3 regions of the Streptomyces sp. NPDC097617 genome follow, and region 2 is predicted to be linked to each of the others. Evidence: riboswitches for the same ligand, from Rfam matches in the RefSeq annotation. Region 2 holds a riboswitch; each other region holds the start of a gene.
The links. Region 2 has a riboswitch for thiamine pyrophosphate ahead of ACIQZO_RS27725 (thiamine ABC transporter substrate binding subunit). Riboswitches for the same ligand answer to the same signal wherever they lie in the genome.
Positions count from the first base shown of each region.

Region 1: it holds a riboswitch for thiamine pyrophosphate, as region 2 does, so the genes downstream of both, thiO (glycine oxidase ThiO) here and ACIQZO_RS27725 (thiamine ABC transporter substrate binding subunit) in region 2, are expected to answer to the same signal.
Region 3: it holds a riboswitch for thiamine pyrophosphate, as region 2 does, so the genes downstream of both, thiC (phosphomethylpyrimidine synthase ThiC) here and ACIQZO_RS27725 (thiamine ABC transporter substrate binding subunit) in region 2, are expected to answer to the same signal.

Region 1 covers NZ_JBIWCL010000001.1:319,815-324,292, reverse strand. The annotation lists gene ACIQZO_RS01555 (Rv2175c family DNA-binding protein) at 82-447, opposite strand; gene ACIQZO_RS01550 (NAD(P)/FAD-dependent oxidoreductase) at 551-1,771, opposite strand; TPP riboswitch at 1,853-1,964, shown strand; gene thiO (glycine oxidase ThiO) at 1,962-3,140, shown strand; gene thiS (sulfur carrier protein ThiS) at 3,137-3,337, shown strand; gene ACIQZO_RS01535 (thiazole synthase) at 3,342-4,136, shown strand; gene pknB (Stk1 family PASTA domain-containing Ser/Thr kinase) at 4,251-4,478, shown strand, end outside.
Region 2 covers NZ_JBIWCL010000020.1:89,803-94,280, forward strand. The annotation lists gene ACIQZO_RS27715 (ABC transporter ATP-binding protein) at 1-65, opposite strand, end outside; gene ACIQZO_RS27720 (ABC transporter permease) at 65-1,681, opposite strand; gene ACIQZO_RS27725 (thiamine ABC transporter substrate binding subunit) at 1,777-2,877, opposite strand; TPP riboswitch at 2,963-3,072, opposite strand; gene rlmN (23S rRNA (adenine(2503)-C(2))-methyltransferase RlmN) at 3,129-4,244, opposite strand; gene ACIQZO_RS27735 (phosphatidate cytidylyltransferase) at 4,412-4,478, opposite strand, start outside.
Region 3 covers NZ_JBIWCL010000039.1:474-4,951, reverse strand. The annotation lists gene thiC (phosphomethylpyrimidine synthase ThiC) at 1-1,152, opposite strand, end outside; TPP riboswitch at 1,147-1,292, opposite strand; gene ACIQZO_RS37780 (YibE/F family protein) at 1,362-2,927, shown strand; gene ACIQZO_RS37775 (SsgA family sporulation/cell division regulator) at 2,955-3,404, opposite strand; gene ACIQZO_RS37770 (IclR family transcriptional regulator) at 3,502-4,248, opposite strand.

The DNA of each region.
Region 1 (4,478 bases), on a different contig from region 2:
TACCCCCCGGGGTGGACGCGGTGTACGGGCCGGGCCGCGGCCCGGCCCGTACACCGCTGTGGAGCGAAGGCGATCAGGTCGTCAGAGGGCGAGCGCCTGAGCGCGGCGCTTCACCTCCGTGCCGCGATTCTCGCTCAACGCCTGCACGGGGGTGCCGGGCAGGGTCGGATCCTCGGTGAAGAGCCATTCGAGGATCTCCTCCTCGGTGAAGCGGTCGTCGCGCAGCACGGTCAGCAGGCCGACGAGGCCCTTGACGACCTTGTCGCCGTCGATGAAGGGGGCCGGAACCTGCAGGGAGCGGTTCTCGCCCCGGCGGACGGCGATGAGCTGCCCTTCCTTGACCATCTGGCGGACCCGGGTCACCTCGATGTTCAGCATCTCCGCGATGTCGGGGAGGTACAGCCACGAGGGGACAAGGGCATCGATCTTTGCGTCAATCTCGGTCACAGGCACAAGCCTGCCATCTCGGCTCCGCCGCCGGTACCTGAGCGGCCCCGTCCGGGTCGCGGGGCCCGCCGGGACGGCGGCGGGGGCCGGCTTTTCCGGCCCGTCAGGCGGTGGCCGACTTCAGCGGGACCGAGGGGTCGCCGACCTTGGCCGGGTCCATCGGGACGGCCGTCTCGATGAGCTTGCGGCCCTGCGCCAGGTCGCGGGGACGGCCCACGGCCAGGACGGCGACGAGTGCGCCGTCCTTGAGCCAGCACACCGACCAGGCGGGGCCGGCCGGGTCCCCGCGCAGGAGCAGGGTGTCCGCCCCGTCGTGGTGTCCGGCGTACTGCACGAAGCGCCCGAACTGCTCCGACCAGAAGTACGGCACCGGGTCGTAGACCCGGTCCGGCTCCCCGGCCAGGATGTTCGCCGCGACCGTCCGCGGCCCCTGGAGCGCGTTGTCCCAGTGGTGCACGAGCAGCCGCGTCCCGTACCGCCCGGACGGGAAGGAGGCGCAGTCGCCGACCGCGTACACGCCGGGCAGCGAGGTCCGCAGGTACGCGTCCGCGGTGACCGAGCCGTCGGGGCCGCGTTCCACGCCGGTCCCGGCCAGCCATCCGGTGGCGGGGCGCGCGCCGATGCCCACCACCACCGCGCCGGCGGGCAGGACCCGGCCGTCCGCCAGCAGGACCCGGCCCTCCTCGACCCCGGCGACCTTCGCCCCGGTGATCAGAGCGGCGCCGGCCTCCTCGTACCAGCGCGCCATCGGCCCGGTGACCTCGGCGGGCAGCGCCCCCGCCAGCACCCGGTCCGCGGCTTCGACCACGGTGACCTCGCAGCCCGCCTCCCGGGCCGCGGTGGCGAACTCGGCGCCGATCCAGCCGGCCCCGACGACCACGGCCCGGGGCGAGGCGGCCAGCACCGGGCGCAGCCGGGCGGCGTCGTCCAGCGTGCGCAGCAGGTGGACGCCGGGGACGCCCTCGGTCCCGGGCAGGGTCAGCGGCTGTGCGCCGGTCGCCAGGACGAGGACCCCGTACGGGACCGGTCCCACCTCGGTGTCCAGCTCGCGGTCGGCGGCGCGCAGTCCGGTGACCTCGCTGCCGAGCCGCAGGTCGATGTCGAGCCCTTCGAAGTCCACGCCGAAGGCTGAGTCCTCGGCCTTGCCGAGGAGGACCGCCTTGGACAGGGGCGGGCGGTCGTAGGGCTGGTGGGGTTCGGCTCCCAGCAGGGTCACCGGGCCGGTGAAGCCCTGTTCGCGCAGGGCGACCGCGGTCTGCACCCCGGCCATTCCGGCGCCGACGATCACGACGCCGTGCTGATTGTGTTCCGTCTGCTCGCTCACGCCGCCACCCTAATCACCTGATGCTCCGTCAGGAATAGGTGCCGCCTTACCCGCCGTGCACGGCCGGGTTAGTCTGGCCACCGTACCTATCGCGGGAGTCCGGCGCACCGGGCTGAGAGGGAGGCTGGACGGCCTCCGACCGTACGAACCTGATCCGGGTCATGCCGGCGAAGGGAGGGGCTGGACGCCCATGCACTCATCCCGTACATCCCGCAAGGGATCCGACGTCCTCGTCATCGGGGGCGGAATCATCGGCCTGGTCACCGCCTGGCGGGCGGCCGCGCGCGGACTGCGCACCGTACTCGCCGACCCCGCACCCGGCGGCGGCGCCGCCCAGGTCGCGGCCGGCATGCTCGCCCCCGTCACCGAACTGCACTACGGCGAGGAAGCCCTGCTCGGGCTCGGCCTCGCCTCCGCCGCACGCTATCCGCAGTTCGCCGACGAGCTCGCCGAAGCCAGCGGCGGCATGGACATCGGCTACCGCGCCTGCGGCACCCTCGCCGTCGCCCTCGACTCCGACGACCGCCTCCACCTGCGCGAACTGCATGCCCTGCAGCGCCGCTGCGGCCTGGAGTCCGAGTGGCTCACCGGCCGCGAGTGCCGCCGCCTCGAGCCCCTGCTCGCCCCGGGCGTGCGCGGCGGCCTGCGCGTCGACGGCGACCACCAGGTCGACCCCCGCCGGCTCGCGGCCGCCCTGCTGGCCGCCTGCGAACGGGTCGGCGTGACCATCCACCGGACGAGCGCGCAGCAGCTGCTCACCACCACCGACCGGGCGACGGGCGCCCTCCTCGGCGACGGTACGGAACTGTTCGCCGACCAGGTCGTCCTGGCCGCGGGCTCGCTCACCGGCCGGCTGGCGGGCGTACCGCCGGAGGTCGTGGCCCCCGTACGGCCCGTCAAGGGCCAGGTCCTGCGGCTCACGGTGCCGGCGGCGTACGCCCCGTTCCTGTCGCGGACCGTACGGGCCGTCGTGCGCGGCAGCCACGTCTACCTCGTGCCGCGCGAGAACGGCGAACTCGTCGTCGGCGCCACCAGCGAGGAACTCGGCTGGGACACCACCGTCACCGCGGGCGGGGTCTACGAACTCCTGCGCGACGCCCACGAACTGGTCCCCGGCATCACCGAACTGCCGCTCACCGAGACCCGGGCGGGCCTGCGCCCCGGATCCCCCGACAACGCCCCGCTGCTCGGCCCGACCGACCTGCCGGGCCTGCACCTGGCCACCGGCCACTACCGCAACGGGGTCCTGCTGACCCCGCTCACCGGCGAGGTCCTCGCCGAGCTGCTGGCCACCGGCGAACTTCCGGAGATCGCGCGCCCCTTCACCCCCCGCCGGTTCTCCGCCGCACGTCAGGAGTCGTACGCATGACCATCTCCGTCAACGGCGAACCGCGCGAGGTCGCGGCCGGTGCCACCCTCGACACGGTGGTCGCCATCCTGACCACGGCCCCCTCCGGGGTCGCCGCCGCGCTCAACGAGACGGTGGTGCCGCGCGGGCAGTGGCCGGCCACCGTCGTGGGCGACGGCGACCGGGTCGAGGTCCTGACCGCGGTGCAGGGGGGCTGACCGTATGGCGGACGACCTCTTCACCCTCGGCGGCCGGACCTTCTCCTCGCGCCTGATCATGGGCACGGGCGGGGCCCCGAGCCTGGACATCCTCGAACGCGCCCTCGTCGCGTCCGGCACCGAACTGACCACGGTCGCGATGCGGCGGCTGGACCCCACGGTCCAGGGCTCCGTCCTGTCCGTACTGACCGGGCTCGGCATCGCGGTCCTCCCCAACACGGCGGGCTGCTTCACGGCGGGCGAGGCCGTCCTCACCGCCCGGCTGGCCCGGGAGGCGCTGGGCACGGACTGGATCAAGCTGGAGGTGGTCGCGGACGAGCGGACCCTCCTGCCGGACGGCATCGAACTGCTGGACGCCGCCGAGATCCTCGTGGACGAGGGCTTCACGGTCCTGCCGTACACGAACGACGACCCGGTGCTCGCCCGGAAGCTCGAGGACGTGGGCTGCGCGGCGATCATGCCGCTCGGGTCCCCCATCGGATCCGGCATGGGCATCCGCAACCCGCACAACTTCGAGCTGATCACGGAGCGCGCGTCGGTACCGGTCATCCTCGACGCGGGCGCGGGCACGGCGTCCGACGCGGCCCTGGCGATGGAGCTGGGCTGCTCGGCGGTGATGCTGGCCTCGGCGGTGACCCGCGCGCAGGAGCCGGTCCTCATGGCGTCCGCCATGCGGGACGCCGTCTCGGCGGGCCGCCTCGCCTTCCGCGCGGGCCGCATCCCCCAGCGTCGCTTCGCACAGGCGTCCTCCCCCGAGCAGGGGCGGGCGGCGCTGGATCCGGAGCGCCCCGCGTTCTGAGGGACGGGGACCCGGCCCGTTCCGAGGGACGGGGACCCGGCCCGCACGTCACAGCTGCGCTGCAAGCCGACCCGGCCGGGGCGGGGCCTTCGGGACGGCTCGTAGAATCGCCGGGTGGATACGACCCTGGATGACCCTCTCGTCGGGCGCGTGCTCGACGGCCGCTACCGCATCGACGCCCGCATCGCGGCCGGCGGCATGGCCACGGTCTACCGGGCCGTCGACACCCGCCTCGACCGGGTGCTCGCCCTGAAGGTGATGCACCCGGCGCTCGCCGCCGATGACGCCTTCGTCGACCGGTTCATCCGCGAGGCCAAGTCCGTGGCCCGGCTCGCGCACCCC
Region 2 (4,478 bases):
ACGGCGTCCACGACCGCGCGCTCACCGAAGCGGACCGACACCCCTTCCAGCTGAAGCAGTGTCATCAGAACTCTCCGGAGGTCTTGTCGGGCCGCAGTCGCTCCAGCACCAGCAGGGACGCCGCGCACACCAGCATCAAAATCGTGCTCAGGGCCATCGCCTGCCCGTAGTTCAGCTCACCGGCCCGGCCCAGCAGCCGTGCCACGGCCACCGGGAGCGTCGGCCGGTCCGCCCGGGCGATGAACACGGTCGCGCCGAACTCGCCCAGCGACACCGCGAAGGCGAACCCGGCCGCGATCAGCAGCGCGCGCCGCACCAGCGGGAGGTCCACCTCCCGCCAGGCGCGCCAGGGCGAGGCGCCGAGCACCGCGGCGGCCTCCCGCAACCGCCCGTCCACCGCGCGCAGCACGGGCAGCATGGTCCGTACGACGAAGGGCACGCCCACCAGGGCCTGGGCCAGCGGCACCAGGATCCACGAGGTCCGCAGATCCAGCGGCGGCTCGTCCAGGGTGATCAGGAAGCCGAAGCCCACCGTCACGGCGGACACCCCGAGCGGGAGCATGAGCATCGCGTCGAAGCCCCGTACGAAGCGGCCACCGCGCCGGGTCAGTGCCGCGGCCGCGAGTCCCCCGACGAACAGGGCGATCGCGGTGGCGGCGAGCGCGTACTGCAGGGAGTTCCAGATCGCCTCGACGGGCGCCACCAGGAAGGTCCCGCCACCGGCGCCCGCGTCCTGAAGCGCCCGGTAGAAGCCGAGGCCGTAGCCGCCGGGGGTGTCGAAGGACCGTTCGACCAGCACGCCCAGAGGCAGCACGATCAGCAGCGCGATGGTCAGCAGCACCCCGCCCAGCAGCGTGCGCTGGGCCCCGCCGCGCGGCCGGTGCGTGGTGCGGCCCGGGTCCACCAGCCGCAGTGCGGTCTCGCGCTTGCGCACGGTCCAGGCGTGCACGGCGAGGATCCCGCCGATCGCGGCGAACTGCACCATCGTCAGCACGGCGGCCGTCGGCAGGTCCAGGAGCTGCGCGGTCTGCCGGTAGACCTCCACCTCCAGGGTGGAGTACGCGGGCCCGCCCAGGATGAGTACGACGCCGAAGGAGCTGAAGGTGAACAGGAAGACCATCAGCGAGGCGGCGGCCACCGCCGGGACCAGCGCGGGCAGCGTCACCCGCCGCCACGCGGCGAACCGTCCGGCGCCCAGTACCCGGGCGGCCTCCTCCTGGCGCGGATCCAGCTGGGCCCACAGCCCGCCCACCGTGCGGACGACGACGGCGTAGTTGAAGAAGACGTGCGCGAGCAGGATCGCCCAGACGGTCGTATCGAGCCGGACGCCCACGAGTTCGTCCGTCAGTCCGCCCCGCCCGAGCAGCGCGAGGAAGGCGGTGCCGACCACCACGGTCGGCAGCACGAAGGGAACAGTCACCACGGCCCGCAGCAGTTGCTTGCCGGGGAACTCGAAGCGGGCGAAGACGTACGCGCCCGGCAGGGCGATCACGAGGGTGAGCACGGTGGAGGCGAACGCCTGCCAGGTGGTGAACCACAGGACGTCGGCGATGTCGGGGCGGCTCAGCACCTCCGCGAACCGGCCGAACTGCCACCCCTCGTCTGTCTTGAGGCCCCGCCCGACGATCGCGGCGACGGGGTAGGCGAAGAACAGCCCGAAGAAGGCGAGGGGGACGGCCATCAGGGCGAGCCGCACGGCGGTCGCCCGCACCCCCTCGCGGGGGCCGGAGCCCGGCGCGGCGCCCCCCGGCGCCGCGCCCGGCTCCTTGGTACCGCCTACTTCACGACGAGCGAGGTCCATGCCTTGACCCACTGCTCACGGTTCTTGGCGATGGTCTCCGGAGCCACGTTCTCCGGCTTCTCGACGACCACGCCGTGCTTGGTGAACAGCTCCGGCAGGACGGCGTCCTTCGTCACGGGGTTCACGAACATCTGGAGCGGCATGTCCTCCTGAAACTTCTTGCTGACCAGGAAGTCCACGAGGGCCTTGCCGCCCTCCTCGTTCTTGGCGCCCTTGAGCAGGCCCGCGAACTCGATCTGCCGGAAGCAGGTGCCGGTGGCGACGCCCGTGGGGGCCTCGGCCGGCTGCGGCTCGCCGTACAGGACCTCGACCGGCGGGCTGGAGGCGTAGGAGACGACCAGCGGGCGGTCGCCCTTGGCCTTCTTGCCGCCCGCGGAGCCGGAGAAGCGCTCGTTGTAGGCCTGCTCCCAGCCGTCGACGACCTCGACGCCGTTGGCCTTCAGCTTGCTCCAGTAGTCCTTCCAGCCCTCGTCGCCGTACTTGCCGACGGAGGCGAGCAGGAAGCCGAGGCCGGGCGAGGAGGTCGCGGCGTTCTCGGTGACCAGCAGGTTCTTGTACTCCGGCTTGATCAGGTCGTCCAGCGTCTGCGGCGGGGCGAGCTTCTTCTCGGCGAAGTAGGCCTTGTCGTAGTTGACGCAGATGTCGCCGGAGTCGATCGGGGTGACCCGGTGCTCCTTGTCGAGCACGAACTCGGGCTTCACCCCGGCCAGGCCCTTGGCCTCGTACGGCGTGAAGATGCCGTTGTCGAGGGCGCGCGAGAGGAGGGTGTTGTCCACCCCGAAGAACACGTCGCCGCGGGGGGAGCCCTTGGTGAGGATCTCCTGGTTCAGCGCGGTGCCCGCGTCGCCGGACTTCAGGACCTTGACCGTGTAGCCGCTCTGCTGCTCGAACTCCTTGAGGACCGTGTCGGTCACGTTGAAGGAGTCGTGGGAGACGAGCGTGACGGTCTTGGACTTCGGGGCCTCGCTCGCGCCGGCGGGCTTGTCCTTGGCGTCGCCGCCGCCGCAGGCACTGAGCGTGGTGACGCCGAGCGCGGCCGCGAGCGCGGCGCCCGCGATCTTCTTGGTGGTGCTCATTGGTGAATTCCTCCTGGGATGTCCAGGAGAAGACGCGGCCCTGCCCGGCGCTCCGCGGGAGCGGACGCCGGGCAGGGCGCAACAGCAAGAGTGGTGACCGAACTTCCTACCCCGAATGACCGGGGCGAGGTTCAGAGGGTCTGCGGATGACGGATACCGCACTCTCAGCGCTGTGGCGCTCCCCTGTCGGAATATGAAATTGGTTCGGCCACAGGGTACCCCGTGGCCGAATTACGTCGAACAGGCGGAATCTACCGCTCCGAGGCAGCCAGCTGGCCGCACGCGCCGTCGATCTCCTGGCCCCGGGTGTCCCGTACCGTCACGGGCACGCCGTGGCGGGCGATGGCCTCCACGAAGGCCTTCTCGTCCTCGGGCCGCGAGGCGGTCCACTTGGAGCCCGGCGTCGGGTTCAGCGGGATCAGGTTGACGTGCACACGCTTGCCCTTGAGCAGCTTGCCCAGGAGGTCACCGCGCCAGGCCTGGTCGTTGATGTCGCGGATCAGGGCGTACTCGATCGAGATCCGGCGGCCGGACTTCTCGGCGTACTCCCACGCGGCGCCCAGCACCTCGCGGACGTTCCAGCGCGTATTGACGGGCACGAGGGTGTCGCGCAGCTCGTCGTCGGGCGCGTGCAGCGAGACGGCCAGGCGGCACTTGAAGCCCTCGTCGGCGAAGCGCAGCATGGCCGGAACCAGACCGACGGTGGAGACGGTGATACCGCGCTGCGACAGACCCAGGCCGTCGGGCTCCGGGTCCGTAAGCCGGCGGATGGCGCCGACCACGCGGTTGTAGTTGGCCAGCGGCTCGCCCATGCCCATGAAGACGATGTTCGACAGGCGCGCCGGGCCGCCGGGGACCTCGCCGTCGCGCAGCGCGCGCATGCCGTCGACGATCTGGTGCACGATCTCGGCGGTGGAGAGGTTGCGGTCCAGGCCCGCCTGGCCGGTGGCGCAGAACGGGCAGTTCATGCCGCAGCCGGCCTGCGAGGAGATGCACATGGTGACCCGGTCGGGGTAGCGCATCAGTACGGACTCGACGAGCGTGCCGTCGTGCAGCTTCCACAGGGTCTTGCGGGTCGTGTCCTCGTCGCACGAGATGTGCCGGATGACGTTCATCAGGTCCGGCAGCAGCTCCTGCTGGAGCTTCTCCCGCGAGCCCGCCGGGATGTCGGTCCACTCGGCCGGGTCGTGCGCGTACCGCGCGAAGTAGTGCTGGGAGAGCTGCTTGGCCCGGAACGGCTTCTCGCCGATCGCGGCGACCGCCTCGCGGCGCTCGGCCGGGGTCATGTCGGCGAGGTGCCGGGGCGGCTTCTTGGCCCCGCGAGGGGCGACGAAAGTAAGCTCACCCGGAACAGGACGGGGGGCCATGAGTGGTACTCCTCAAATCTGACGAACCCTGGGCGGGCGATCTCCGCACACAAGCGGAGTCGACGTGATGGCACGCCCGGTGCCCGGAGAGCTCACGGGTCCATCCCGTAAAAACGGGAAAGCGCACCACTTATGAGTGGCGCGCTTTCCAGGATAACCCGGACGGGTCAGCCGGTACCCACGAAGGCCGCCAGCAGCAGCCACACCACGGGGGCCGTGGGAAGCAGGGAGTCC
Region 3 (4,478 bases), on a different contig from region 2:
GGCGATCGTGTTCAGCTCGCCCAGCGTCTTCAGCTCGGCGAACTGGGCCGCGTCGTTGGCGTCCGCGATCGAGCCGGGGCGCAGGCCGTCGCCGAGGGAGTACGTGACGTCGTACGTCGCGAGGATCTCGCAGAGCTCCTCGAAGTTCGTGTAGAGGAAGTTCTCCTTGTGGTGCGCGAGGCACCACGCGGCCATGATCGAGCCACCGCGCGAGACGATGCCCGTCTTGCGGCGGGCGGTCAGCGGCACGTACGGGAGCAGCACGCCGGCGTGGACCGTCATGTAGTCGACGCCCTGCTCGGCCTGCTCGATGACCGTGTCCTTGTAGATCTCCCAGGTCAGTTCCTCAGCGCGGCCGTCGACCTTCTCCAGCGCCTGGTAGAGCGGCACGGTGCCGATCGGGACGGGGGAGTTGCGCAGCACCCACTCGCGGGTGGTGTGAATGTTGCGGCCGGTCGAGAGGTCCATGACCGTGTCGGCGCCCCACTTGGTGGCCCAGGTCATCTTGTCGACCTCCTCCTCGATGGAGGAGGTGACCGCGGAGTTCCCGATGTTGGCGTTGACCTTCACCAGGAAGCGCTTGCCGATGATCATCGGCTCGATCTCGGGGTGGTTCACATTCGCCGGAACCACGGCGCGACCTGCGGCGATCTCCTCGCGGACGACCTCGGGGGAGACGTTCTCGCGGATCGCGACGTACTCCATCTCCGGGGTGATCTCACCGCGGCGGGCGTACGCGAGCTGCGTGACGGCGGCGCCGCCCCGGCCGCGGCGGGGCTGCCGGGGGCGGCCCGGGAAGACCGCGTCGAGGTTCTTGAGGCCGCCGCGGGGCGAGGTGTGCTTGATGCCGTCGTCCTCGGGGCGCGCGGGACGGCCCGCGTACTCCTCGGTGTCACCGCGGCCGATGATCCAGTTCTCGCGCAGCGGCGCGAGGCCGCGGCGGACGTCGGTCTCGATCTGCGGGTCGGTGTACGGGCCGGACGTGTCGTAGAGCGTCACGTCCTTGCCGTTGGTGAGGTGGACCTGGCGGACCGGCACCCGAAGGTCGGGCCGGGAGCCCGCCAGGTATCCCTTGTGCCAGCCGGGCTGGCGCTCGGTCCGGCCGTCGGCGTCCTGGCTGACGGCAGGCGTGCGTGCGTCCTGAATGGTCATGAGACCTGATCTCCCTACGCCGGCATTACCCGGTAACAGGTTCGGCGGTCGACGCAGCCTCTTCCCGTACGCATCCGTGATGCTCGTACGGTGATCAGCGTCCTCTCAGCCCGGTGCTCCGAGCTCCCGCGTTGTGCAAAGGTGCCCCCACGCTAGCGTCATCCATGGCGTGCTGAACAGTGGGCCCCCTCATCTCTTGCGATGATCTGCTGGTGACGCCCTCGCCGCAGCCCCCCACCGAGCCCACAGCGACCCATGGCCACAACGGCCACGAACACGGGAGCCCAGGGCACTCCGCCGGGCATTCTCCAGGGCAGTCCGACGGGCATGCCGACCTACATGTCGACCTGCCCTCGCCGGCGCAGTCCGAGCGACTCTCCGACGGTCATTCCGGAGGGCACACGGGCGGACCCGGGGGCGGTCATTCCGGCGGGAACTCCTCGGGCCACTCCCACGGTCACAGCCACAGCCACGGCCCGGCGGCCCCCGTCTCGAAGCACCTGCGCAAGGTCATCGCCGCCGTACTGATCCCCTTCGCGGCCGCCGTGTTCATCGGCATGGCGGTGCTCTGGCCGGGCGGTGCCCCCGCCCACGAGCGCAGCGGGGTGGGCTTCGACCGGCAGACCCAGCAGGGCGTGGTGACCTCGCTCGAACAGGTCGACTGCAAGTCCGTGAACGCCGCCCAGGTACCGACGACCGCGGCTCCCTCCACCCCCGGGGGCCGCCAGGCGCAGGCCGAGCAGACCGGTGAGTGCAAGAAGGCCACCGTCGAGGTCGCCAGCGGCCCGGAGAAGGGCCGCACCTTCGTGGAGATCGTCCAGCCGGGCGCGCCACGGCAGTTGGAGGACGGCCAGGAGGTCGTGGTGGCGTACGCCCCGGACGCCCCGCGCGACCTCCAGTACTCGGTGATCGACGTGAACCGCAAACTCCCGATGGCCCTGCTGGCCGGCATCTTCGCGGTCGCGGTCGTCGTGGTCGGGCGGATGCGGGGACTGTTCGCGCTGATCGCGCTGGTGGTCAGCTTCGGCGTACTGACCCTCTTCATCCTCCCGGCCATCCTGCAGGGTTCGAACCCGCTGGTCGTGGCGGTGATCGGGGCCAGCGCCATCATGCTGATCGCGCTCTACATGTGCCACGGACTGACCGCCCGCACCTCCGTGGCCGTCCTCGGCACGCTCGTCTCGCTACTGCTCATCGGGCTGCTGGGCTCGGGGTTCATCGACTGGGCGTTCCTCAGCGGCAACACCGATGACAACACCGGGCTGATCCACGGGCTGTACCCGGACATCGACATGAGCGGTCTGCTGCTCGCAGGCGTGATCATCGGATCGCTGGGCGTGCTCGACGACGTGACGGTCACCCAGACCTCGGCGGTGTGGGAACTGCGGCAGGCGGACCCGTCGATGGGGCCGCGCGCCCTCTACCGGGCGGCCATCCGGATCGGCCGCGACCACATCGCCTCGGTGGTCAACACCCTGGTGCTGGCCTACGCCGGTGCCGCGCTGCCCCTGCTCCTGCTGTTCTCGATCGCCAACAGCAGCATGGGGTCCGTGGCCAACAGCGAGCTGGTGGCGGAGGAGATCGTACGGACCCTCGTGGGCTCGATCGGTCTGGTGGCCTCGGTCCCCGTGACAACGGCGCTGGCCGCGCTGGTGGTTTCTGCCGACCGACCGGGATCCCCGGCCAGCGTCCCGACCGGCGTCCCGACCGGCGTCCCGACCGGCGTCCCGACCGCGGGGCCGGTCCGCGGCCGGGGCCGGCGGCGCAAGCGCTGAACGGTGCGTATGCGATAGGTGGGCAGGTCAGCCGGCGTTCTGCTCGTTCTGCTGCGACTCGGCGAGGATCTTGACGAGGGCTTCGTCGAGGTTCTCCTCGAAGTCGCCCAGATTGCGCTCCTGTCCGAGCGGGACGATCCGGTCGGTGCGGTCGAGGAACGCGACGAGCGGCGCCGCGCTGGCCCGGAACAGGGCCCGGTCGCCGCCGACCTGGAGCCGGATGTGGACGTCGGACAGATCTTCGGGGTGGGTGGGGGCGATGTGCACATCGCCGTCACCGCATGGCTTGTTGATGCCGTCGAGGAGAAGTTCCCGACCGAACGCCCAGGTCACGGGCGCGTCTCCGGGAAGGTGGAAGGTCAGGCGGACTGCGTAGGGGTCGCGTGCGTCGTACCGGAGTTCCACCGGAATCCGGAACGAGAGCTCCTCGGAAACGAGGAAGCTCATCATGACCTCTGCCTGTACCGACTCGCGCATTGACTACCCCGCTGTAGTTGAAGTGGCCAGGAATGATCCCCCAGGACCCACTTGACAAGAGTGGTGTAACCGGTAGCAGATCACAAGGAGTGAGTTTTCAGATACTGATAGAGAACGAGAGGGTACTCAACAGCGCGCCTACTTCACTCCGTAGCCGATCGACTACATAGAGCAATCGCTCTTCTTGATGAAGGGGTAGAGAAATAGCCATCGTCGCGGCCGCATCGCCGGCCGTAATGGGGATGGCAGCGCAGATGATGCCGAGGGCATATTCCTGACGTTCGATCACCGGCTGCATTCGCCCGAGGGCCCCGATCCGGTTTTCCAGGGACCGCAGATCCCGGACCGTATAAGGGGTGATGGCCTCGACCGGATGGCGGTCGTAGTAGTCCTTGCGGGTCTTCTCGTCGAGCTGCCCGAGCAGGCACTGCCCGATGGCGTGCGCATGAGCGGTCTCGCGGAAGTCGGCCCACTCCTCGCAGGCCGGGCTGGCCGGGGTGTCCGAGACACCCACGACCTCGATCTCACCCTCGCGGTAGATCGCGAAGTAGACGGGGGCCCCGACCGCGTCGCGGAAGTGCGCGAGGGAGTCAAGGATCATGCTGCGACGTTTCTGCTGGAGTCCCGCACCGGCGAGCCGACCCGCGGCCTCGCCCAGAACGAAGACTCCTCCCGCCCTGCGCAGATAGCCCTCGTGCGTGAGGGTGCGCAGCAGGTGGTACGCGGTGGGAAGCGGGAGCCCGGCCTCGCGCGCCAGTTGTTTCGCGGGGGCTCCCCCGCTATGGGACCCCGCCGCTTCGAGCAGCCTCAGCGCGCGCTGCACCGAACCGATCAGAGTCGGCACACCGGCATTGTGAACCGGAGACAAAGCTCACCCCCAGGCGTGGCGGCGGGCCTTTGGGGAGGCCCGCCCTGCGGGGGCCGCCCCCGCGCGTGCCGTGGCTCCTGGGGGTCGTACTCGGCGGCTCTCTTGCATCGCCGCAGGTCAGGGCGGCAGGTCGGAGCGGCGGTACCGGCTTTCGGTGCCCAGGGAACGGCACAGATTGCCACTCTATCCACCGATTCCGGGGATGT